3 regions of the Micromonospora sp. NPDC049274 genome follow, and region 2 is predicted to be linked to each of the others. Evidence: predicted binding sites of a transcription regulator. Region 2 holds the regulator's gene; each other region holds the start of a gene.
The links. Region 2 encodes HrcA, which represses chaperone genes, less so after heat shock. Its sites were predicted from a motif close to GGTTNGCACNCTCNNNNNGAGNGTGCNAACC; they were not measured.
Positions count from the first base shown of each region.

Region 1 (7,461 bases), on a different contig from region 2:
CGCAGGGTTGGGCCTATCCGCCCGCCGGCGGCTATCCGCCCGGGGTGGGCCCCTACGGTGGGCAGCCGTGGTATCCGGGGGCGCCGGTCGGCTGGTACCCGGCGGGTCACGGGCTCGACCCGCACGACGCCCTGGTCACTCCGCCCGGCGCCGGCATCGGGGCATGGTTCGAGCGGTGTGGGGGCGCGCTGCGCCGGGGCTGGCGGCAGTTGGTGCCGATCATGCTGCTCACGCAGGTGTTGCCGGCGGCGGTGCTCTCGGTCATCTCGCTCGGTCTGGACCCGTCGCCCGGCTGGGAGGCGCGGGCCGAGATGGATCCGGCCGCCGGACTGCCGGACAACTTCCTCGCCACCCTGGCAACCCTCGTCGCCGTGCTGGCCGGCGGCAGCCTGCTGATCGGTCTGGTGCAGGCGCTGGGGTGGGCCGCGGGCAGTTGGGTGATCACCCAGCAGGCGACCGGTCGGCCCGGCGACCTCGGCTCGGCACTGCGGTACGGCCTGCGCCGGGCGCTCGGCCTGTGGGGTTGGACGCTGCTGGTCAGCCTGCTCGTCGGCATCGGTATCTGCTTCTGCGTCCTGCCGGGCATCTATCTGGCGTTCGCGTTGAGCATGGCAGGCCCGATCTACCTCTTCGAACGGCAGAACCCGATCGGCCGGTCGTTCGAAATGTTCCACGCCCGGCTCGGGCTGATGCTCGGTCGGGTGGCACTGGTGGGCGCGGCCGTGATCGTCGGCACCGCGGTTCCCGGCTTCCTGGAGTCGGCGGGCACCACCGCGATCGGTACGGATCCGTTCGCCTCCCCGGGTTCGGCGGCCGGGGTGGTGGTGGTGATCGGTGTCACGGCGGTGCTGGCGCTGCCGGCCCACCTCGCCCAGTTGATCGGTCTGCTGGTCACGTACGCGGAGCAACGCGCCCATGAGGCGCCGGTGAACGGGGCCGCACTGGCGGCGGAACTCGGCTGAGCGGGCCCATCGTGCTTGCACTCGACAGGTGAGAGTGCTAAACAAGTCATTGGCACTCGCATACCGTGAGTGCCAATGGTCGGGACGGTGGGGCCAGGTTGCCCAGGCGTGGAGACGCCGGGGTGGCACATGGCCGGTCGTCGCGGGCTATCCGGCCCGGCCGAAGGACGTCGTCGTCGCCAGGTGGCGACGTCCCAAGGTGCGTACACCAGGCGGCCCATCCGGGGCACACATCTCGGGTGGCCCGTGAGTGTCCAGGAGGACAACGCCGTATGGCCAAGATGATCGCGTTCGACGAAGAGGCGCGCCGCGGCCTCGAGCGGGGCATGAACCAGCTCGCCGACGCCGTAAAGGTGACCCTCGGCCCCAAGGGCCGCAACGTCGTGCTCGAGAAGAAGTGGGGTGCCCCCACCATCACCAACGATGGTGTGAGCATCGCCAAGGAGATCGAGCTCGAGGACCCGTACGAGAAGATCGGCGCCGAGCTGGTCAAGGAGGTCGCCAAGAAGACCGACGACGTTGCCGGTGACGGCACGACGACGGCGACCGTCCTGGCCCAGGCCCTGGTTCGCGAGGGCCTGCGCAACGTGGCCGCCGGCGCCAACCCGATGGCCCTGAAGCGGGGCATCGAGGCCGCTGTCGCGAGCGTCTCGGAGGAGCTGTCCAAGCTCGCCAAGGACGTCGAGACCAAGGAGCAGATCGCCTCCACCGCCTCCATCTCCGCTGGCGACAGCACCGTCGGCGAGATCATCGCCGAGGCGATGGACAAGGTCGGCAAGGAAGGCGTCATCACCGTCGAGGAGAGCAACACCTTCGGGCTGGAGCTGGAGCTCACCGAGGGTATGCGCTTCGACAAGGGCTACATCTCGGCCTACTTCATGACCGACCCGGAGCGTATGGAGGCCGTCTTCGACGACCCCTACATCCTGATCGTCAACAGCAAGATCTCGTCGGTCAAGGACCTGCTCCCGATCCTCGAGAAGGTCATGCAGGGCGGCAAGCCGCTGCTGATCATCGCCGAGGACATCGAGGGCGAGGCCCTGGCCACCCTGGTCGTCAACAAGGTCCGGGGCACCTTCAAGTCGGTCGCCGTCAAGGCGCCGGGCTTCGGTGACCGCCGCAAGGCCATGCTGGGCGACATCGCCATCCTCACCGGTGGTCAGGTCATCAGCGAGGAGGTCGGCCTCAAGCTGGACGCCGTCAGCGTCGACATGCTGGGCCGTGCCCGCAAGGTCGTGGTGACCAAGGACGAGACCACCATCGTCGACGGTGCCGGTGACGCCGAGCAGATCCAGGGCCGGGTCAACCAGATCCGGGCCGAGATCGACAAGAGCGACTCCGACTACGACCGCGAGAAGCTGCAGGAGCGGCTGGCCAAGCTGGCCGGCGGCGTTGCGGTCATCAAGGTCGGTGCGGCCACCGAGGTCGAGCTCAAGGAGCGCAAGCACCGCATCGAGGACGCCGTTCGCAACGCGAAGGCGGCCGTCGAGGAGGGCATCGTCCCGGGTGGTGGCGTCGCGCTGGTGCAGGCCGGCAAGACCGCGTTCGACAAGCTGGACCTGGTCGGCGACGAGGCGACCGGTGCCAACATCGTCAAGGTCGCGCTGGACGCCCCGCTGCGGCAGATCGCCGTCAACGCCGGCCTCGAGGGCGGCGTCGTGGTGGAGAAGGTCCGTAACCTCGAAGCGGGTCACGGCCTGAACGCCGCCAACGGCGAGTACGTCGACCTGCTGGCCGCGGGCATCATCGACCCGGCCAAGGTGACGCGCTCGGCGCTGCAGAACGCCGCCTCGATCGCGGCGCTCTTCCTCACCACCGAGGCCGTTGTCGCGGACAAGCCGGAGAAGACCCCGGCTGCCCCGGCTGGCCCGGGTGGCGGGGACATGGACTTCTGAGTCCAGTTCCGACACACCGAACGGGGCGGGCCGCTGACGCGGTCCGCCCCGTTCGTCGTCAGGTGGGCAGCGGGCGTTGGTTGCGGCGTTTCTGCGCCCGGTCGTACGGCGGCAGCAGTTGGATCGGCGCGTCCACCATCTCCTGCGGATCCTCGGCCAGCGGCTCGCCGTCGGTGGTCATCTCGGCCAGTTGCTCTGCGTCGCCGTAGTCGAGCCGGTCGAACGGCAGCTGGCCGGGCAGCTCGCCGACCGGTTTCCAGGTGATCGGCGGGCCGTCCTCGGTCTGGTCGTCATCCGTGGTCATGGCTGCCTCCTCTACCGAAACGGTAAGGGGCGTCGATGGGTCATGCGGGCAAATGGCTTCATGTCCCATTTGCCCTCTCACGTCACCGGTAGGGTCCGCCGGTACAGGAAGAAGACCCGCTCGATCCGGGCGCCAGCGCTGCCGGAGTAGAACGGCACCGGCCCCACCCAGCCGATCTGCGCCCGGTCCACCCCCGCCGCCCGCTGGTCGCGCAGGCAGCGTCGCAGCAGCACCCCGCCGATGCCGGAACCCTCGGCGGAGGGCGCGGTGCCCATCGGCCCGAACCAGCTCGGCCGGGACGACCCGTAGGCCGCGAAGCCCAGCACCTCGCCGGCCCGCTCCGCCAGGTGGCAGCCGGCCCCCGCGCGGCCCACCGACCCGGCCAGCTCACCGTCCCAGGTGCCGCCGAAGGTGGACCGGGCGAACGCCTCCAGCGCCGGCAGGTCCGCGGGCTCCGCCGGGCGTACCGAGATGCCCTGCCCGGCCAGTCGCCGCTCCGCGGCCTCCGTGGACCGCAGCGCCGGCGACTCGTCGTACGACAGGTCAGCGGTCATGTTCCACGCGGTCCGGTCCTGGTGGTAGCCGAGCGCCAGGGCGGCGCACACCGCTGGCGTGTAGCGCACGTCGATGCCCGGCCAGGCGTAGTACGGCGGGTTTCCAGCCAGCAGCACCTCGGTGACGCCGCGCTGGCCGAGTGCCTGCTCGGCCCGCGCCAACAGCGTGCGGCCCACCCCGCGACGGCGCTGCTCGGGGAGCACCGCGACCAGGTCCACGTGCCCGATGCCCACCTCGGTCGGCGACACCGAGCAGAGCAGCACCCCGACCAGGTCGCTTCCCCGGTACGCGCCCAATCCGACCATCTGACGATCTGCGGCTGCCCGGGTCCACAACACGTCCACGATGGCGGCCGCCTCGGCGGCGTCCTCGGGCAGGTCGAGCGCCTGCGCGCAGAACCGTGCCACGGCGGGCGCGAGGTCGGAGCTGAGCTCGGTGACGGTGATCTCGGCGTCCATGGTCGCCGACCCTAGATCACCTGCTGGCGGTGGCCGGCTCCGCCCTCGTTCATCCCTGGGCGGCGCGGACTGCGGCGTACGCGTCGACCTGGCCGGCGCCTGTGACGTTCGCCGGGTCGCCGCAGGCGTCGGTGGGTTTGTCGGAGCGGTACGTCGGCTCGGCCGGCGTGGCGGTGTCCCGCAGGATCTGCCGGGTCCGGGTCAGGTCGCCGACCAGCGCCGGGTTCGCCGACCACATGAGCGCAACCACGCCCGCCACCTGCGGGGTCGCCATCGACGTGCCGTCGAGCGCCGCGTACCCGCCGCCGGGCATGGCCGACACGACGCCCACCCCGGGCGCGAGGACGTCCGGTTTGCCCGTGCCGCCCGGCACCGGCCCGCGTGAGGAGAAGTCGGCCACCCGCCGCTGCGCGTCCACCGCGCCCACGGTCAGCACGTTCGGGTACGGAGCGGGCGGGTCGTCGATCGACGCGCACCACGGGCCGGTGTTGCCGGCCGCGGCGACCACGAAGATCCCGGCGGCGTCCAGCGCCGTCGTGGCCGGGAGCAGCGCCCCCGGGTCGCAGCCCTCGATCGCCGGGCACCCCCACGAGTTGGTCAGCACCTGCGGGGCGCGCTCCGGCCGGCCGTCGGTGAACGGGTCACCGCCAGCCGGGAAGGGCGCCAGCATGAACTGGAGGCAGTCCAGGTAGTGCCCCGGGCTGCCCAGGTTGCGGTCCAGGTTGACGCAGCCCACCCACTGTGCGTCCGGCGCCACTCCGATGCCGTTCCGCCCGACCGCGCTGCCCACCGTGTGGGTGCCGTGCCCGCCCTGGTCGTTCGGTGCCCGCGTGCCGTCCCACGGGTCGTACCAGGAGTCGTCCCCGCCACGGAAGCCTGCCCGCAGCGCCGGATGGCCGCCGTCCACGCCGGAGTCGGAGCTGCCGACCACGATGCCCCTGCCGGTCACCCCCAGCTGGGACCAGACGCGGTCCGCCCCGAGCTGACGGATGTTCCACTCCGGGCCGCGGGGCGCGGGCGCGGTGCCCCGGGTCTGCCCCGCCGGGGCCGGCAGAGGCCGCAGTCGCTGGCTGACCAGCACCCGGGCCACCTCGGGTCGCCGCGCGAGCCAGGCCCGTACCACCGGGCCGCCATCCACCTCGACCGCGTTGACCAGGTAGTACGACACCGGGTCCAGCCGTAGCCGCTTCGCCGTGCGACGCAGGTCGGTCTGGCTGCTCTCGGCGGTGGTCACCAGCCGTCGGTAGACCTCCGCCGCCCGGGCGTCCCGGCCGGCCTGCCCGGGGGCGCCGGCCGGGATGCCGGTCAGGTCGGCCTGCTCGCGCAGCACCACCAGCAGCCGCTCCCCGTACAGGCCGGGTTGGCCGGGCCCGACGTCGACGACACCGACGGTCACCAGCAGGACCGCCGCCGCCAGCGCCGCTGTCCGGCGACTCGGGGTACGCGCCGCCGGCCGGGCCAGCAGCACCGCGTACCCGATGGCGAGCACTACCGCGACGGCGAGACCGGCGCCGGCGGCGGCCGCCACCCAGAACGGGACGTCCCGGGTGCCGATCAGCAGGAGCGTGATCTCCTCCGGGTCGGTGAAGGCCAGCGGTCCCAGCGCGGCCAGGCCCACCAGCCAGCCGGTCGCCGTCCGGCCGGCCCGTGCGGCGTCGGCCGGGTCGGCTGTGGGCCGCCAGGCCGCGGCCCACAGCGCGGCGAGCGCGAAGCCCGTCGGTGGCAGGGTCAGCAGGGCGGGCAACTGCGCGCCCGACTGGCCGGTGCCGGCCGCGAGGAGCAGCAGTGCCACCCCGGCGACCAGGCCCCCGAGCAGGACCAGCCGGGCCGGCCGGGGCGGTCGGCCGACCGCGAACCGGGCCCAGAAGGTGGCGTCCAACAGCGTCGCGGCCAGCACCCCGAGCGCGGCCGCCGCGAGCAGCGCGAGAGTTGTCTCCAGGAGCCCGCCGAGCGCGCCCAGCCAGACCCACGGCAGCAGCAGCGCCAGACCGGTGGCGATCGCGAGCAGCGGCACCGGCCCGGGCCGGCGCGATCCACGCCGGCCCCCGACCGGCCCCGGGATCCCGGCGGCCGACGAGGCGGCGTCGACGTCCGGGCCGGACCATCGTCGCGCCGATCGGGCCACGGCGAGCGCGCTGAGCGACGCGGCGGCGGTCAGCCCGGCGAGGTACGCCTCGTGGTGCACCGGCGGCAGGGCTCGCAGCAGTGTGAGCACCCCGAGGACGAGTGCCCCGATCACCCAGACCCGTCCGACGGCCCGGACCGTGGTCGACCGGGGGAGTACGGCAAGCAGCAGGGCGGGCGTACCGACCAACACGACGACGGTCAGGCCGAGCACCGGCCAGAGCCAGCCGACCCGGTCCCGTCCGAAGCCGAGCAGCACCTGGTCGGTGACCCAGCCGCCGGCCTGGGTGGCCGCGGTGACCGCAACCGTCCAGCAGCCGACCAGCACGGCGGCGACCACCGACCATGGGGAGCTGCGGTCGCTGAGGCCGGGTGACGCAGGTTGACCGTGCATCCGAGAACCTTACGACCACCTCCAGCAGTCTCGAATCGAAGGACGGCGCAGATCTTGGACAGTTTCCGTCAGGCGAGAACGGAAACTGTCCAAGATCTGAGAGCGCAGCCGTGGGGCGGGTGCGGCGCTGAATGTCGGCTCGCTCGCGTGCCGGTTACGGTGGATGGGTGCGTGACCCCAACATCTCCCGATCCGTCGCCGGGCAGCTCTCGCCGATCCGCCGTACGGCCGACCTGCGCCGACTCCGCGCCGAGCGCTTCGACGTGCTGGTCATCGGGGGTGGGGTGACAGGTGCGGGCGCCGCCCTGGACGCGGCGTCGCGCGGCCTGAAGGTGGCCCTGGTCGAGGCGCGCGATCTCGCCTCGGGCACGTCGAGCCGATCCAGCAAGCTCATCCATGGCGGGTTGCGCTACCTGGAGCAGTTGGAGTTCCACCTGGTCCACGAGGCGTTGACCGAGCGGGGCCTGCTGGCGACCCGGCTCGCGCCGCACCTGGTCCGCCCGGTGCCGTTCCTGGTGCCGCTGCCGGCCGGCCGGGGCCTGCGGGACCTGCCCGCCCGGATCTTCCGCCGCTCGTACTACGGGGCGGGCGTGGCCGCGTACGACGCCTTCGCCGGTCTCTTCGGCGGTGGCCGGGGCATGCCGCTGCACCGGCACCTGACCCGGGAGGGGGCGCGGCGGATCTTCCCGAGCCTGCGGGCCGATGCCCTGGCCGGGGCGATCCGCTACTACGACGGGCAGGTCGACGACGCCCGGCTGGTCGTCACCCT
Region 1 covers NZ_JBFAQS010000008.1:235,601-243,061, reverse strand. The annotation lists gene AB0K10_RS17795 (hypothetical protein) at 1-962, shown strand, start outside; gene groL (chaperonin GroEL) at 1,235-2,857, shown strand; gene AB0K10_RS17785 (hypothetical protein) at 2,916-3,161, opposite strand; gene AB0K10_RS17780 (GNAT family N-acetyltransferase) at 3,239-4,174, opposite strand; gene AB0K10_RS17775 (S8 family serine peptidase) at 4,224-6,692, opposite strand; gene AB0K10_RS17770 (glycerol-3-phosphate dehydrogenase/oxidase) at 6,875-7,461, shown strand, end outside.
Region 1: the regulator HrcA is predicted to act here: its motif matches at 1,010-1,040, upstream of groL (chaperonin GroEL).

Region 2 (7,461 bases):
CCCACCGTGCACGCCACCGCGCCGGTGACGTCGCCGAGCAGGGCCTTGGTGAGCACCTCGGAGTCGTCGGCCCACTTCTGGTACGCCTCGGGGAACGCCGAGCGCTGCACCCGCTGGGCGGCGTCGGTGACCCGCATCTTCTCCCAGCCGCGCACCTTCTTGAGCGCCTTGTAGAACCGGTTAGCCGCGTAACGGGGGTCGCGGATCTGCGCGGGCGTACCCCAGCCCTGACTCGGGCGCTGCTGGAACAGGCCGACCGAGTCCCGGTCCCCGTCGGGGAGATTGCGCAGCCCCGACTCCTGGTACGCGGTGGCCAGCGCGATCACCACGGCCCGCTCCGGCATCCCGCGCTGGGCGCCGATCGCCGCGATGGTCGCCGCGTTGGCCATCTGCTCGACGTCCAGCGCGACCCGGCCGTCGGCCTGGACCGTGCAGGTGCGACCCGCCAGCGGCAGGCGCAGTTCATTCCCGACCTGCCGGACGACGAGCCAGATCGCGATCACGGCGACGAGGATGAGCACCACTCCACCCGCCACGGCTGCCCGAGTTCGCACCCACACCCCCTGAACGACAGTTCGACAAGCGTACGTCCCCGTTGGCGTCGTCCGGGTCGTCCGAGCGGTTCGGGGTCCGCGCTGCCGGCGCGTACCGATCGGGACGTTCCCGCTCCGGCGGCGAACTCACCTGCCGCGTCGGTCGGACTCCGGCCTGTCTACCAGGTCACGGACCCCTGGCGCCGGGAAGCGATCGACCGGTCGGGGACTTGAGCGATTGACACGTCAATTGCGGGGCCGGAAACGGACCCTGACCAGGCAAGGAGAAGTTCGATGGGCATGCTGGACGGCAAGGTCGTACTCATCACCGGCACCGGCGGCGGTCTGGGCCGCGTCGCGGCGCTCACCTTCGCCCGCGAGGGCGCGAAGGTCGTCGGAGCCGACATCCAGATCGACGGCAACAACGAGACGATCGACCTCGTCCGGGCGGCCGGCGGGGAGATGACGAGCATCGCGCCTGTCGACCTGACCGACCCGGAACAGGCCCGCAAGCTCGTCGAGGACGCCGCGACCGTCTACGGCGGGCTCGACGTGGTCTACAACAACGCCGCCGCGCTGCGCTTCGGCCCGATGCCTGACTTCTCGGTCGAGGACTGGCGCTACACCATCACCGGTGAACTCGACATTCCCTACTTCGTGTCGAAGTTCGCCTGGCCGCACCTGGTCCGGCGCGGTGGCGGCGTCATCATCAACGCCGCCTCGATGGCCGGCATGATCGCGGGCCAGGTGCCCCCGATGGTGGGCCACACCGCGGCGAACGCCGGCGTCATCGGTCTGACGCGGCAGCTCGCGCTCGAAGGCGCCCCCCACGGCATCCGCGCGGTGGCCGTCAGCCCCGGCCCGATCCTCACTCCGGCCAGTGAACGGGACCTCGGCGACAACCAGGCGGCCCGGGACGCCATCACGGCCAAGACGCTCCTCAAGCGCTTCGCCCGCCCGGAGGAGGTCGCCGAGCTGGTGGTCTTCCTCGCGTCCGACCGGGCGTCGTACATCACCGGGGCGAACTACCCCGTCGACGGCGGCGCGACCGCCTGGTGACCCGACCGGACACCGGGGCGCCGCCGACCAGCGACGGCGCCCCGGCGGCTCCGGTCCTACCCGGCATGATCACCGTGATCCGCGTCCAGAGCGGCCACCCATCGAGCCAATCGCTTCTCCCGGAACGCGGTGACCCCCTCGCGCCCCTCGTCGGAGAGGAAGTAGCCGGTGGAGAGGGCGGACAGCCGGGCCAGGTCACCTCGCAACTCGGCGGCGCCCGGCCGGCGCAGCAACTCCTTCGCGCCGGCCAGCGCGCCGGGCGCGCCGCGCACCAGCGAGTCGCAGTAGCGGCGTACCGCGTCGTCCAGCCCGTCCGCCGGCACGCTCGCGGTGACCAGGCCGATCTCGGCGGCCCGTCGGCCGTCGAAGGTGTCTCCGGTCAGATACAGCTCGGCGGCGGCACGCGGGTGCAGGCGGGGCAGCACGGTCGCCGAGATCACCGCCGGGATCACCCCGATCCGTACCTCGGTGAACGCGAACGTCGCCTCGTCGGCGCAGACCGCCAGGTCGGCGGCCGCGATCAGGCCCAGCCCGCCGGCCCGCGCCGGGCCGGCGACCCGCGCGAGCACCGGCTTCGGGCACTCCCAGAGCGCCGCGAGGACGTCGCCCAGCATCCCGGCCGGCACCGTTCCGCTGGCGTACGCCGCAGCGGTCTCCTTCAGGTCCGCGCCCGAGCAGAAGACCGGGCCGGTGTGGCCCAGCACGATCATCCGGACCGCGTCGTCGGCCACCGCGTCGGCCAGCCCGGCCAGCAACTGGGTCATCAGGGCTGTGGAGAGGGCGTTGCGGTTGTGCGGGCTGTCCAGGGTGAGGGTGGTCACCCCACGGGCCGTGGCGACCCGCACGAGGGCGTCGGGAGAGGTCATGCCGGGCACACTAGTGGCCATGCCCGGCGTCCTTCCAGATGGTGAGACCGTCCCCGTCGACGGTTCGCTGCCCGCCACCGCCACCTCGGCGGTCGGCGCGCGCGGCTTCGGCGTGTACGTCCACGTGCCGTTCTGCGCCAGCCGCTGCGGCTACTGCGACTTCAACACGTACACGGCCGCCGAGCTGGGTGGGGGCGCCAGCCGCGAGGCGTACGCCGACACCGTGCTGGCCGAGCTGGCGCTCGCCGCCCAGGTGCTCGGCGACAACCCGCCGCCCCGGGTCGACACGGTCTTCGTCGGCGGCGGCACCCCCACCCTGCTCCCCGCCGACGATCTGGCCCGCATCCTCGACGGCATCGACCGCACCTGGGGGCTGGCCGCCGACGCCGAGGTGACCACCGAGGCCAACCCGGAGTCGGTCACCCCGGAATCGTTGACGCGGCTGCGGGCCGCCGGCTACACCCGGATCTCGCTGGGCATGCAGTCCGCCTCCCCGGGGGTGCTGGCGATCCTGGACCGCAAACACAGCGCCGGTCGGGCCACCGCCGCAGCCCTGGAGGCACGCGACGCCGGGTTCGAGCACGTCAACCTGGACCTGATCTACGGCACGCCGGGGGAGCGGGCCGAGGACTTCGCCGCCACGCTGGAGCAGGTCGTCGCCGCCGGGGTGGACCACGTCAGCGCGTACGCCCTGATCGTCGAGGACGGCACGCGGCTCGCCGCCCGGATGCGGCGCGGCGAGCTGGCGTACCCCAGTGACGACGTCGCCGCGGACCGCTACCTGGCCGCGGAGGCCGCCCTCGACGCGGCCGGCCTGTCCTGGTACGAGGTGTCCAACTGGGCGCGCACCGACGCGGCCCGGTGCCGACACAACCTGCTCTACTGGACCGGCGCGGACTGGTGGGGGCTCGGCCCGGGGGCGCACAGCCACGTCGGCGGGGTGCGCTGGTGGAACGTGAAGCACCCCACGACGTACGCCCAGCGGCTGGCCGCCGGCGCGTCACCCGGCCTGGCCCGCGAGGTGCTCAGCGTCGACGAGGCGCACATGGAGGACGTGATGCTCCGGCTGCGGCTCGCCAGCGGGCTGCCGCTGGCGGTGCTCGACGCGGCCGGCCGGGCCGGCGCCGAACGGGCACTCGCCGACGGCCTGCTGACGCCCGGGGACTACGCCGCCGGTCGGGCGGTGCTCACCCTGCGCGGCCGGCTGCTCGCCGATGCGGTCGTCCGCGACCTGCTGCCCTGACCCCGCGCGCCGCTACGGCCGGAGGTGGCGGTGTGCCGGACCGGCCGGGGGAGCGGCCGGCCCGGATCACTTGACGAGGTTGGCCGAGAGCGGGTAGCGGTAGAGGCTGCCCTCGTTGGCCTTGATGCCGGCGATGATGCCGAACACGGCACCGAGGATGATGGCCGCCCCGACGCCGATGAAGCCGATCAGGATGCACGAGAGCACCCAGCCGACCAGGCCGACGATCGACCAGATGAGCTGGAAGTTCAGCGCGGCGACGGCGTGCGACCGAACCGTCGGGGACTGGTTGCCCCGGGCCAGCAGCGCCACCAGCGGAGCGATCCAGCCGAGCACGCCCCCACTGATGATCATCCCGGCCGCGCCGCCGAAGTGCGCGACGAGCGCCCAGGTCTTGTCCTCGTTGTTGGCGTAGCCGCCGCCGGGGCCGCCGAAGGCGCCGCCGGTCGGATAGCCGCCACCCGGGCCGCCCGGGGGGTAACCGCCCGGCGGGGGATAGCCACCCGGCGGAGGGTAGCCGCCCGACGGCGGTTGGTCACCGGTGGGCGGCGGATAGCCACCAGCCGGGGGATAGCCGCCCGGGCCGGGTGCCCCGGACAGTGGTGCGGTGGGCGGCTCGGCCGCGGAGGACGAGCCCGGGGGAGTCGGCTCCGGCGGGTAACTGCCGGGGTCTCCCGCGCCGGGAGGGCGAGGTGGTTCAGTCATGACTGTCACGGTAGGTGCCCGCGGCAAGGTCGCACCAGAGCGACACCGGCCGGCCACGCGGGCCGATCGGCCGGATGAGGTGGCGCGGGCCGCAGCTGCGGCCTGTCGTTGATCATCGCGTCGGCGGGGGCGCCGACGTAGACTGGCACTCGCTACAGTCGAGTGCCAGGGCGGCCGTCGGCCCCGATGGGCCGTCGGCCGACGTGCGACAGGAGGTGCGGAGGATGGGTCTGGACGACCGCAAGCTCGCCGTGCTCCGCGCCATCGTCGAGGACTACGTCTCCACCCAGGAGCCGGTCGGCAGCAAGGCGCTGGTCGAGCGGCACCAGCTCGGTGTCTCCCCGGCGACGGTCCGCAACGACATGGCCGTGCTGGAGGAGGAGGGCTACATCCGGCAGCCGCACACAAGTGCCGGCCGGGTGCCCACCGACCGTGGCTATCGGCTCTTCGTCGACCGGTTGTCCCGGGTCAAGCCGCTCAGCCCTGCCGAACGCCGGGCCATCGAGCGCTTCCTCGTCGGCGCGGTCGACCTCGACGACGTGGTGCACCGCACCGTACGCCTGCTCGCCCAGCTCACCCGGCAGGTGGCAGTCGTGCAGTACCCGTCGCTGGCCCGCTCCTCGGTGCGGCACCTGGAGCTGGTGCCGATCTCCACCACCCGGCTGATGCTCGTCATGATCGCCGACACCGGGCGGGTCGAGCAGCGGCTGGTCGAGCTGCCCGGGCCGGTGCCCGCCGACGACGTCACCGACCTGCGCCGACTGATCAACGAGAAGCTCGCCGGCGCCCGACTGTCCGACACTCCGCCGCTGGTGCAGGCGCTTGTCGAGGAGGTGCCGCCCAAGCTGCGTCCGACGATGACCACCCTCGCCACGGTCCTGCTGGAGACGCTCGTCGAACGGCACGAGGAGCGCATCGCCCTGGCCGGCACCGCCAACCTCACCCGGGGTGGCCTGCTCGACTTCCAGGGCTCGCTGCGGCCCATCCTGGAGGCTCTGGAGGAGGAGGTCGTGCTGCTCAAGCTCATCGGCGAGACCGAGCCCAGCACGACCCGGGTGCTGATCGGCGACGAGAACGAGTTCGACAACCTGCGCGCCGCCTCGGTGGTCAGCACCGGGTACGGCCCGGGGGCCACCATCGTGGGCGGCCTCGGCGTGTTGGGGCCCACCCGCATGGACTACCCCGGCAATATCGCCACGGTGCGCGCCGTGGCACGCTACGTGGGCGAGCTGCTGGCCCAGAACTGACCAGTCAGGGCCGACGGCCGGCTGCGGCCGCCGGTCGGCGTAACGCGAGACGAACATGAGGACACGGAACGCAGTGGCCAGGGACTACTACGGCATCCTCGGTGTCAGCCGGGAAGCCTCCGATGACGAGATCAAGCGCGCCTACCGCAAGCTGGCACGCCAGTTCCACCCGGATGTCAATCCGGATCCGGAGGCCCAGGAGAAGTTCAAGGACATCAACGCCGCGTACGAGGTTCTCTCGGACGACCGGAAGCGGCAGATCGTCGACCTGGGTGGCGACCCGCTCGCTCCGGGTGGCGGCGGCGCGGGCGGTCCGGGTGGCCCGGGCGGGGCCGGCCCGTTCGTCGGTTTCCAGGACATCATGGACGCGTTCTTCGGCGGCGCGGCGGGCGGCGCCCGTGGGCCGCGTCCGCGTACCCGCCCGGGCGCCGACGCGATCCTGCGACTCGAACTCGACCTGCACGAGACCGCGTTCGGGGTCGAGGCACCGATCACCGTCGACACCGCGGTGCTCTGCACCACCTGCTCCGGCGCCGGCACGGCCGCCGGCACGCACCTCGCCACCTGCGAGGCGTGCGGCGGGCGGGGCGAGGTGCAGTCGGTGCAGCGCACCTTCCTCGGTCAGGTGGTCTCCGCCCGGCCGTGCACCGTCTGCCAGGGCTACGGCACCACCATCCCGCACCCCTGCCCCACCTGCGCGGGCGATGGCCGGGTGCGCACCCGCCGCTCGCTCACCGTCAAGATCCCGGCCGGTGTCGAGGACGGCATGCGGATCCGGCTGGCCCAGCAGGGCGAGGTCGGCCCGGGCGGCGGCACCGCCGGCGACCTCTACGTGGAGATCCACGAGCGGCCGCACGACGTCTACTCCCGCAAGGGCGACGACCTGCACTGCCGCGTCACCGTGCCGATGACTGCCGCCGCGCTGGGCACCCGACTCACCATCAAGACGCTGGACAGCGAGGAGACCGTCGACGTCAAGGCCGGCACCCAGCCGGCCAGCACGCTGCGTCTGCGCGCCCGTGGTGTGCCGCACCTGCGCGGCACCGGCCGAGGCGACCTCTACGTGCACCTCGACGTCCGGACCCCCACCAAGCTCGACCCCGACCAGGAGAAGATGCTGCGCGACTTCGCCAAGACCCGTGGTGAGGAGGTCGCCGAGTTGACCAAGCAGGGCGGCTTCTTCTCCCGGATGCGCGACGCGTTCAACGGCCACGCCTGACGTGTCCGCGCCGCTCTTCCTGGTCGACGCGCTGCCCACCGGCGACGCGCTGACCCTCGACGGCCCCGAGGGGCACCACGCCGCCACCGTGCAGCGACTGCGCGTCGGCGAGGAGCTGCTGCTCGCCGACGGGCGGGGTGGCACGGCCGCCGCCGTGGTCACCGCCGTCGGCAAGGGCAGCCTGGAGGTCACCGTCACCTCCCGGGGGTACGCGGACGCGCCCGTACCCCGGATCGTCGCCGTGCAGGGCATCGCCAAGGGTGATCGGGGCGAGCTGGCCGTGCAGGCGATGACCGAGGTCGGAGTGGACGAGATCGTGCCCTGGGCGGCGTCGCGCTCGGTGGCCCAGTGGCGCGGCGACCGGGGCGTACGGGCCCGGGAGAAGTGGGTCGCCACCGCCCGGGAGGCCGCCAAGCAGGCCCGCCGGCCCTGGCTGCCGGTGGTGGCCGGTGCGCCGGACGAGTCCACCGCCACGGTCGCCCGCCGCATCGCCGGCGCCGCCGCCGCGTTCGTCCTGCACGAGGAGGCCGAGGAGCGGCTGACCACCGCCGAGCTGCCGTCCACCGGTGAGATCGTCCTGGTCGTCGGC
Region 2 covers NZ_JBFAQS010000024.1:33,402-40,862, reverse strand. The annotation lists gene AB0K10_RS30535 (hypothetical protein) at 1-560, opposite strand, end outside; gene AB0K10_RS30530 (SDR family NAD(P)-dependent oxidoreductase) at 828-1,592, shown strand; gene AB0K10_RS30525 (enoyl-CoA hydratase-related protein) at 1,649-2,458, opposite strand; gene hemW (radical SAM family heme chaperone HemW) at 2,478-3,701, shown strand; gene AB0K10_RS30515 (DUF4870 domain-containing protein) at 3,768-4,406, opposite strand; gene hrcA (heat-inducible transcriptional repressor HrcA) at 4,631-5,653, shown strand; gene dnaJ (molecular chaperone DnaJ) at 5,727-6,872, shown strand; gene AB0K10_RS30500 (16S rRNA (uracil(1498)-N(3))-methyltransferase) at 6,874-7,461, shown strand, end outside.

Region 3 (7,461 bases), on a different contig from region 2:
AAGCCCGGGCCGTGCTGGTGGCCGTGGCCGTGGCCGCCGTGTCCACCGGCGGCGGCCGGCTCGGCCTGCTCCGGCTTCTCCACCACGAGGCTCTCCGTGGTGAGCAGCAGGCCGGCGATCGAGGCGGCGTTGGTGACCGCGTTGCGCGTCACCTTCACCGGGTCGATGATGCCGGACTTGACCAGGTCGCCGTACTCGCCGGTGGCAGCGTCGAGGCCGTGGCCCCACTGCATCTCGGCGACCTTCTGGGTCACGACGTAGCCGTCGTGGCCGGCGTTCTGGGCGATCCAGCGCAGCGGCTCGACGAGCGCCTTGCGCACGATCGAGACGCCGACCTTCTCCTCACCGGTGAAGCCCAGGTCGTCGTCGAGCACGGGGAGGATCTGCACCAGGGCGGCGCCGCCGCCGGGCACGGTGCCCTCCTCGACCGCGGCCTTGGTCGCCGCGATGGCGTCCTCGATGCGGTGCTTGCGCTCCTTCATCTCGACCTCGGTCGCCGCGCCCACCTTGATCACGGCGATGCCGCCGGAGAGCTTCGCCAGCCGCTCGGCCAGCTTCTCCCGGTCCCAGTCGGAGTCGGAGGCCTCGATCTCCTTGCGGATCTGGGCCACCCGGTCGGCGACGTCGGCCTTCTGGCCGCCGCCGTCGACGATCGTGGTGTTCTCCTTGTCGACCACGACGCGCCGGGCGGTGCCGAGCACCTCGAGGCCGACCTGGTCGAGCTTGTAGCCCAGCTCCGGGGCGACCAGCTCGGCGCCGGTGGAGATCGCGATGTCCTGGAGCATGGCCTTGCGCCGGTCGCCGAAGCCCGGGGCCTTGACCGCGCAGACCTTGAGGGTCTTGCGCAGCGAGTTGACCACCAGGGTGGAGAGCGCCTGACCGTCCACGTCCTCGGCGATGATCAGCAGGGGCTTGCTGTTCTGCAGGACCTTCTCCAGCAGCGGCAGCAGCTCCTCGATCGCCGAGATCTTCTGGGTGGTGACCAGGATGTACGCGTCCTCCAGGACGGACTCCTGACCCTCCAGGTCGGTGACGAAGTTCGGCGAGATGAAGCCCTTGTCGAACTGGAGACCCTCGGTCACGTCCAGCTCGGTGGTGAGCATCGAGCCCTCCTCGACGGTGATGACACCGTCGCGGCCGACCCGCTCCATCGCCTCGGCGATCAGTTCGCCGATGGTGGCGTCCTGCGCGGAGATCGTCGCCACGTTCGCGATCGACTTCTTGTCGGCGACCTCGACGGCCCGGTCGAGCAGCGCCTCGGAGATCTTGGCGGCCGCCGCGTCGATGCCCCGCTTGAGGCCGGCCGGGTTGGTCCCGGCGGTCACGTTGCGCAGGCCCTCACGGACCATCGCCTGCGCCAGCACGGTCGCGGTGGTGGTCCCGTCGCCGGCGACGTCGTTGGTCTTGGTCGCCACCTCCTTGACCAGCTGCGCGCCGAGGTTCTCGTAGGGGTTGGTGAGCTCGATCTCCTTGGCGATGGTCACACCATCGTTGGTGATCGTCGGCGCACCGAATTTCTTGTCCAGGACGACGTTGCGCCCGCGCGGGCCGAGGGTGACCTTGACCGCGTCTGCGAGGGCGTTGACACCGTGCTCAAGCAGGTGCCGGGCGTCGTCCGAGAAGCTCAGGATCTTCGCCATGAATGTCCCTTCGAAGCGCCGCTGCCCCGGCCCGGCGAGCCGGACCGGGGCAGCGACACTGATCGGTTGCTTACTTCTCGATGACCGCGAGGACGTCGCGGGCGGAGAGCACCAGGTACTCCTCGCCGGCGTACTTGACCTCGGTGCCGCCGTACTTCGAGTAGAGGACGGTGTCGCCGACCTGCACGTCAACCGGAACCCGGTTGCCGTTGTCGTCGACGCGCCCCGGGCCCACAGCGAGGACGGTGCCCTCCTGCGGCTTCTCCTTGGCGGTGTCGGGGATCACGATGCCCGACGCCGTGGTGGTCTCAGCCTCGTTCGCCTGGACCACGATGCGGTCCTCGAGCGGCTTGATCGCAACCTTGGTCGCGGTAGTCACGGGCATACCCTCCTGGGGTACTGGTTTCGTTGCCGGTCAGCGGGGCTGACCAGCGTCAATCTGCCTCATGCCACCGGGCGGAGCCGTCGTCGCGGGTGCCGGTCCGCCTGGCGTGCGCACCCGGGTCGCGAGACCCGGAAGCTGGCACCCTCAGGGTGAGAGTGCTAATCGCAGGTTATTCCGTGGCTAGCACTCCGTCAAGGAGAGTGCCAGCGCGTCGCGCCCCGCCACCCGGTATTTCCGGCTCGGCCGGGACAATGGCCGGGTGGACCTCGATCAGCTGGCGGCGCTGCGTACCCCCGAGGGGTCGGCCGCGCTCTCGGCGGCGGCCGCGCTGGCCGGCGGTGATCCACTGGCGGCGGCGTCGGCGCTACGCGCGGCCGGGGTGCCGCCCACGCTGGCCGCGGCGGCGCTCACCCAGGCCGAGCTGCGTCACCGGGCGGTAGGCAAGTTCGGCCCGGCCGCCGCCGGGATGTTCCTCACCCGCGCCGGGCTGGAGCAGGCCACCCGTCGGGTCGTCGCCGAGCGCCGTGCGGAGCGCCTGCGCGCGGCCGGCGTCCGCACGCTTGCCGACCTCGGTTGCGGCCTCGGCGCCGACGCGCTCGCCGCCGCCCGCGCCGGCATCCGGGTGTACGGGGTGGAGGCCGACCCGGTGACCGCCGCGATGGCCGTCGCCAACGCCGCCGCCGCGGGGCTTGCCGAGCTGTTCACTGTCGAGTGCGGCGACGCCACCGCGTTCGACGTCTCCCGGGTCGACGGGGTCTTCTGCGACCCGGCCCGCCGTGCGAGCGGCACCGGTCGGCGGATCTTCGACCCGCGTGCCTACTCGCCGCCGTGGGACTTCGTGACCGAGCTGGCCGAACGGGTGCCGCACACGGTGGTGAAGGTCGCGCCGGGCCTGGACCACGCGCTCATCCCGGCCGGCGCGGAGGCCGAGTGGGTAGGTGTGGACGGCGACCTGGTCGAGGCCGCGCTCTGGTGCGGCGACCTGGCCCAGGTGCCCCGCCGCGCCACCCTCTACCGGCGGGTGGGCGCCGAGACGCGCCGTTTCCAGCTCACCGGCTCGGGTGCCGCCGAGGCGTCGGTCGGGCCGCCGCGCCGCTACCTGTACGACCCGGACCCGGCGGTGGTACGCGCACATCTCGTCGCCGAACTGGCCACCGAACTGGACGCCACCCTCGGCGATCCGAGCATCGCCTACCTCTACGCCGACCGACCGGCCCGCACCCCGTACGCGCGCTGCCTGGAGATCACCGACGTGTTGCCGTTCTCGCTCAAGCGCCTCCGTGCGCTGCTGCGGGACCGTCGGGTGGGCCGGGTGGAGATCCTCAAGCGGGGTTCCGCGCTCACACCGGAGCAGTTGCGGCGGGATCTGCGGCTGGCCGGCGACCAGGCGGCGAGCCTGGTGCTCACCCGGATCGCCGGGGCACCGACGGTGCTGGTCGGCCGACCGGTCGACTAACGTCGTCGCCGTGGCGGGATCTGGCACTCCGGCAACGGCACTGTTGATCAAGCGTGGGATCGCGCATCGCACCCATCCGTACCGGGTCTCCCCGGACGCGCCGAACTACGGCGCGCTTGTCGCCGAGACGCTCGGCGTGGCACCCGAGCGGGTCTTCAAGTCACTGGTGACCGAGGTCGACGGCGCGCTGACCGTGGCGGTCGTCCCGGTCACCGGCGAGCTGGACCTCAAGGCGCTCGCGGCGGCGGTCGGCGGCAAGCGGGCGGCGATGGCCGACCGGGCGGTCGCCGAGCGGGCCACCGGCTACGTGCGCGGCGGGATCAGCCCGCTCGGGCAGCGCCGACGCCTGCCCACCGTGCTGGACGAGTCCGCACTGGACCTGCCGACGATCTATGTCTCCGCCGGTCGGCGCGGCCTGCAACTGGAGCTGGCGGCGGCGGATCTGGTGGCGCTCACCGAGGCCAGCACGGCGCCGTTGCAGGCCCGCTGACGCCTTCGTTACGTCGACTCCCCCGTGGGATACCCGGGGAGTAACAGTCGCGTTGCTGAATTGTTATCGCTTCCAACAAACTTGGCACCTGCGCGGTCTTGTGGGACCAGTGTGACGCGAAATACGTTGCCGGACACAACAAAACAACACCTCCCCCACCTCCGAAAGGACCCTGCACATGCGTAAGGGGATCCTCACCATCGCCGCCGTGGGCCTGCTCGCGACCGGCGGCTTGACCGCCTGCAGCGACGACTCCGGCACCGGCTCGGCCGACTCCAAGAAGACTCCCAAGATCGGCGTGATCCTTCCGGACAGCAAGTCCTCCCCCCGCTGGGAGACCGCGGACCGTCGCTTCCTCGAGGAGGCGTTCAAGGCCGCCGGCGTCCAGTACGACATCCAGAACGCCCAGAACGACAAGGCCGCCTTCCAGACCATCGCCGACCAGATGATCACCAGCGGCGTCACCGCCCTCATGATCGTCAACCTGGACTCCGGCACCGGCAAGGCCGTGCTCGACAAGGCCAAGTCGCAGGGCGTCGCCACCATCGACTACGACCGGCTCACCCTCGGCGGCTCCGCCCAGTACTACGTCAGCTTCGACAACGAGACCGTCGGGAAGCTCCAGGGCGAGGGTCTGGCGAAGTGCCTGACCGACAAGGGCGCCAAGAACCCCGTCGTGGCGTACCTGAACGGCTCCCCCACCGACAACAACGCCACCCTGTTCAAGGCCGGCTACGACTCGGTACTCAAGCCGAAGTTCGACTCCAAGGAGTACACCAAGGGCCCGGACGACGCCGTGCCGGGCTGGGACGGCCCCACCGCCGCGACCATCTTCGAGCAGCAGCTCACCGCGACCAAGGGCAAGATCGACGGCGTGTTGGCCGCCAACGACACTCTCGGCAACGCCGCCATCTCGATCCTGAAGAAGAACAAGATCAACGGCAAGGTGCCGGTGACCGGCCAGGACGCCAGCGTGGAGGGCCTGCAGAACATCCTCGCCGGTGACCAGTGCATGACCGTCTACAAGGCCGTCCGGGAAGAGGCCAAGGCCGGCTCCGACCTGGCCATCGCACTGGCCAAGGGCGAGAAGAAGGACACCGGCCAGACGGTGAAGGACCCGGAGGGTGGCCGGGACGTCCCCTCGGTGCTGCTCACCCCGAAGGCCATCTACAAGGACAACGTCAAGGACGTCATCGCCGACGGTTACGCGACGAAGGAGCAGGTCTGCACCGCGGCGTACGCCAAGTTCTGCGCCGGCGCCGGCATCAGCTGACCGACGCCGCAGTACCCGCCGGGACGACAATCGCCGCCCGGCACGGGAGCACCCTCCCGTGCCGGGCGGCGCCCGCCGGACGGGCCCCGACCCTCCCTTAAGAAGGAGACCCCGTGTCCGCGACTCCCCTGCTGGAACTCCGCGGGATCGACAAGAGCTTCGGTCCCGTCCAGGTGCTCCGCGACGTCGCCCTGAGCGTCCACCCGGGCGAAGTGACAGCACTTGTCGGCGACAACGGCGCCGGCAAGTCGACCCTGGTGAAGTGCATCAGCGGCATCTACCCCACCGACGCCGGTGAGGTCCTGTTCAACGGCGAACAGGTGCACATCGGCAGTCCCCGCGACGCCGCCACGCTCGGCATCGAGGTCGTCTACCAGGACCTCGCGCTCTGCGACAACCTGGACATCGTGCAGAACATGTTCCTCGGCCGGGAGAAGCACAGCGGCATCGTCCTGGACGAGCCGACAATGGAACAGCTCGCCGCCGAGACCCTGGCGGGGCTCTCCATCCGCACCGTCACCTCGCTCCGCCAGCACGTCTCCAGCCTCTCCGGCGGTCAGCGCCAGACCGTGGCCATCGCCAAGGCGGTGCTGTGGAACAGCAAGCTCGTCATCCTGGACGAGCCGACCGCCGCCCTGGGCGTGGCACAGACCGCCCAGGTCCTCGAACTCGTCCGCCGCCTCGCCGACAACGGCCTGGCAGTGGTGCTCATCTCGCACAACATGAACGACGTCTTCGCCGTCTCCGACCGGATCGCCGCGCTGTACCTCGGCCAGATGGTCGCCCAGGTGAAGACCACCGACATCACCCACGCCCAGGTGGTTGAGCTGATCACCGCCGGGCGCTCGGGCGGGCTCGGTCTCGGAACCGACCCGGGCAGCAACGGCGACGGCCCGCAGCCGGCCGACTCGATCTCAGGAGGCGTCCGATGACCACCACCGCCGTGCGGAAGGACGGCCCCGCGGCCGTCACACCGCCGCCGACCGTCGGGAGCCACGTCCGCAACTACGTGAGCCGGGTACGCGGTGGCGACGTCGGCGCGCTGCCGGCCGTGCTCGGCCTGATCGTGCTCTGCACCGTCTTCGCGATCATGCGGCCGTCGTCGTTCCTGTCGGCAGGCAACTTCGCGAACCTCTTCACCCAGGGCGCGGCGGTCACGCTCATCGCGATGGGCCTGGTCTTCGTGCTGCTGCTCGGCGAGATCGACCTCTCCGCCGGCTTCGCCAGCGGCGTCTGCGCGGCGGTACTGGCCAACGTGGTCACAGTGCTCGGCTACCCCTGGTGGGTCGCCGTCCTCGCCGCGGTCGCCACCGGTGTCATCATCGGCACCACGCTCGGGATGCTGGTCGCGAAGATCGGCATTCCGTCCTTCGTGGTCACTCTCGCCGGCTTCCTCGCCTTCCAGGGCGTCGTGTTGCTGCTCGTGCGGGAGGGCACCAACATCTCCGTCCGCGACGAGGTGCTGGTCGCCATCGCCAACCGCAACCTCGCCCCCGCGCTGGGCTGGGCGCTGACCGCCGTCGCCGTCGTCGGCTACGCGGCGGTGCAACTGCTGCGCCACCGCAACCGGGCGGCCCGTGGACTGATCACCGACCCGATCGCGGTGGTGGCGCTGCGAATCGCCGGGCTCGCCGTCATCCTCGGCACCGCGGTGTACGTGCTCAACCTGGAGCGCAGTCGCAACGTCCTCATCGTCTCGCTCAAGGGTGTGCCGATCGTGGTGCCGATCATCGCGGTGCTGCTGGTCATCTGGACCTTCGTGCTCCAACGCACCAGCTACGGCCGGCACATCTACGCCGTGGGCGGCAACCGGGAAGCCGCCCGCCGGGCCGGCATCGGAGTCGACCGGATCCGGATCTCCGTCTTCGTGATCTGCTCGTCCATGGCCGCCGTCGGTGGCATCGTGGCCGCCAGCCGAGCCAACTCGGTCGACCCGAACACGGGGGGCAGTAACGTACTGCTCTACGCGGTCGGCGCGGCGGTGATCGGCGGCACCAGCCTCTTCGGCGGCAAGGGCCGGGTCTTCGATGCCGTGCTGGGAGGCGCGGTGGTAGCGGTCATCGAAAACGGAATGGGCCTGATGGGGTACAGCGCGGGAGTCAAGTACGTGGTGACCGGCGTCGTGCTGCTGCTCGCCGCCAGCGTCGACGCCCTCTCCCGCCGCCGCGCGGCAGCCACCGGCACCCGCTGACCGCGCGGGAGGTAGCACGAGCATGC
Region 3 covers NZ_JBFAQS010000002.1:490,397-497,857, forward strand. The annotation lists gene groL (chaperonin GroEL) at 1-1,640, opposite strand, end outside; gene groES (co-chaperone GroES) at 1,711-2,025, opposite strand; gene AB0K10_RS05850 (methyltransferase domain-containing protein) at 2,285-3,481, shown strand; gene ybaK (Cys-tRNA(Pro) deacylase) at 3,492-3,971, shown strand; gene AB0K10_RS05860 (substrate-binding domain-containing protein) at 4,150-5,244, shown strand; gene AB0K10_RS05865 (ATP-binding cassette domain-containing protein) at 5,358-6,176, shown strand; gene AB0K10_RS05870 (ABC transporter permease) at 6,173-7,435, shown strand; gene AB0K10_RS05875 (ROK family protein) at 7,458-7,461, shown strand, end outside.
Region 3: the regulator HrcA is predicted to act here: its motif matches at 2,159-2,189, upstream of groES (co-chaperone GroES).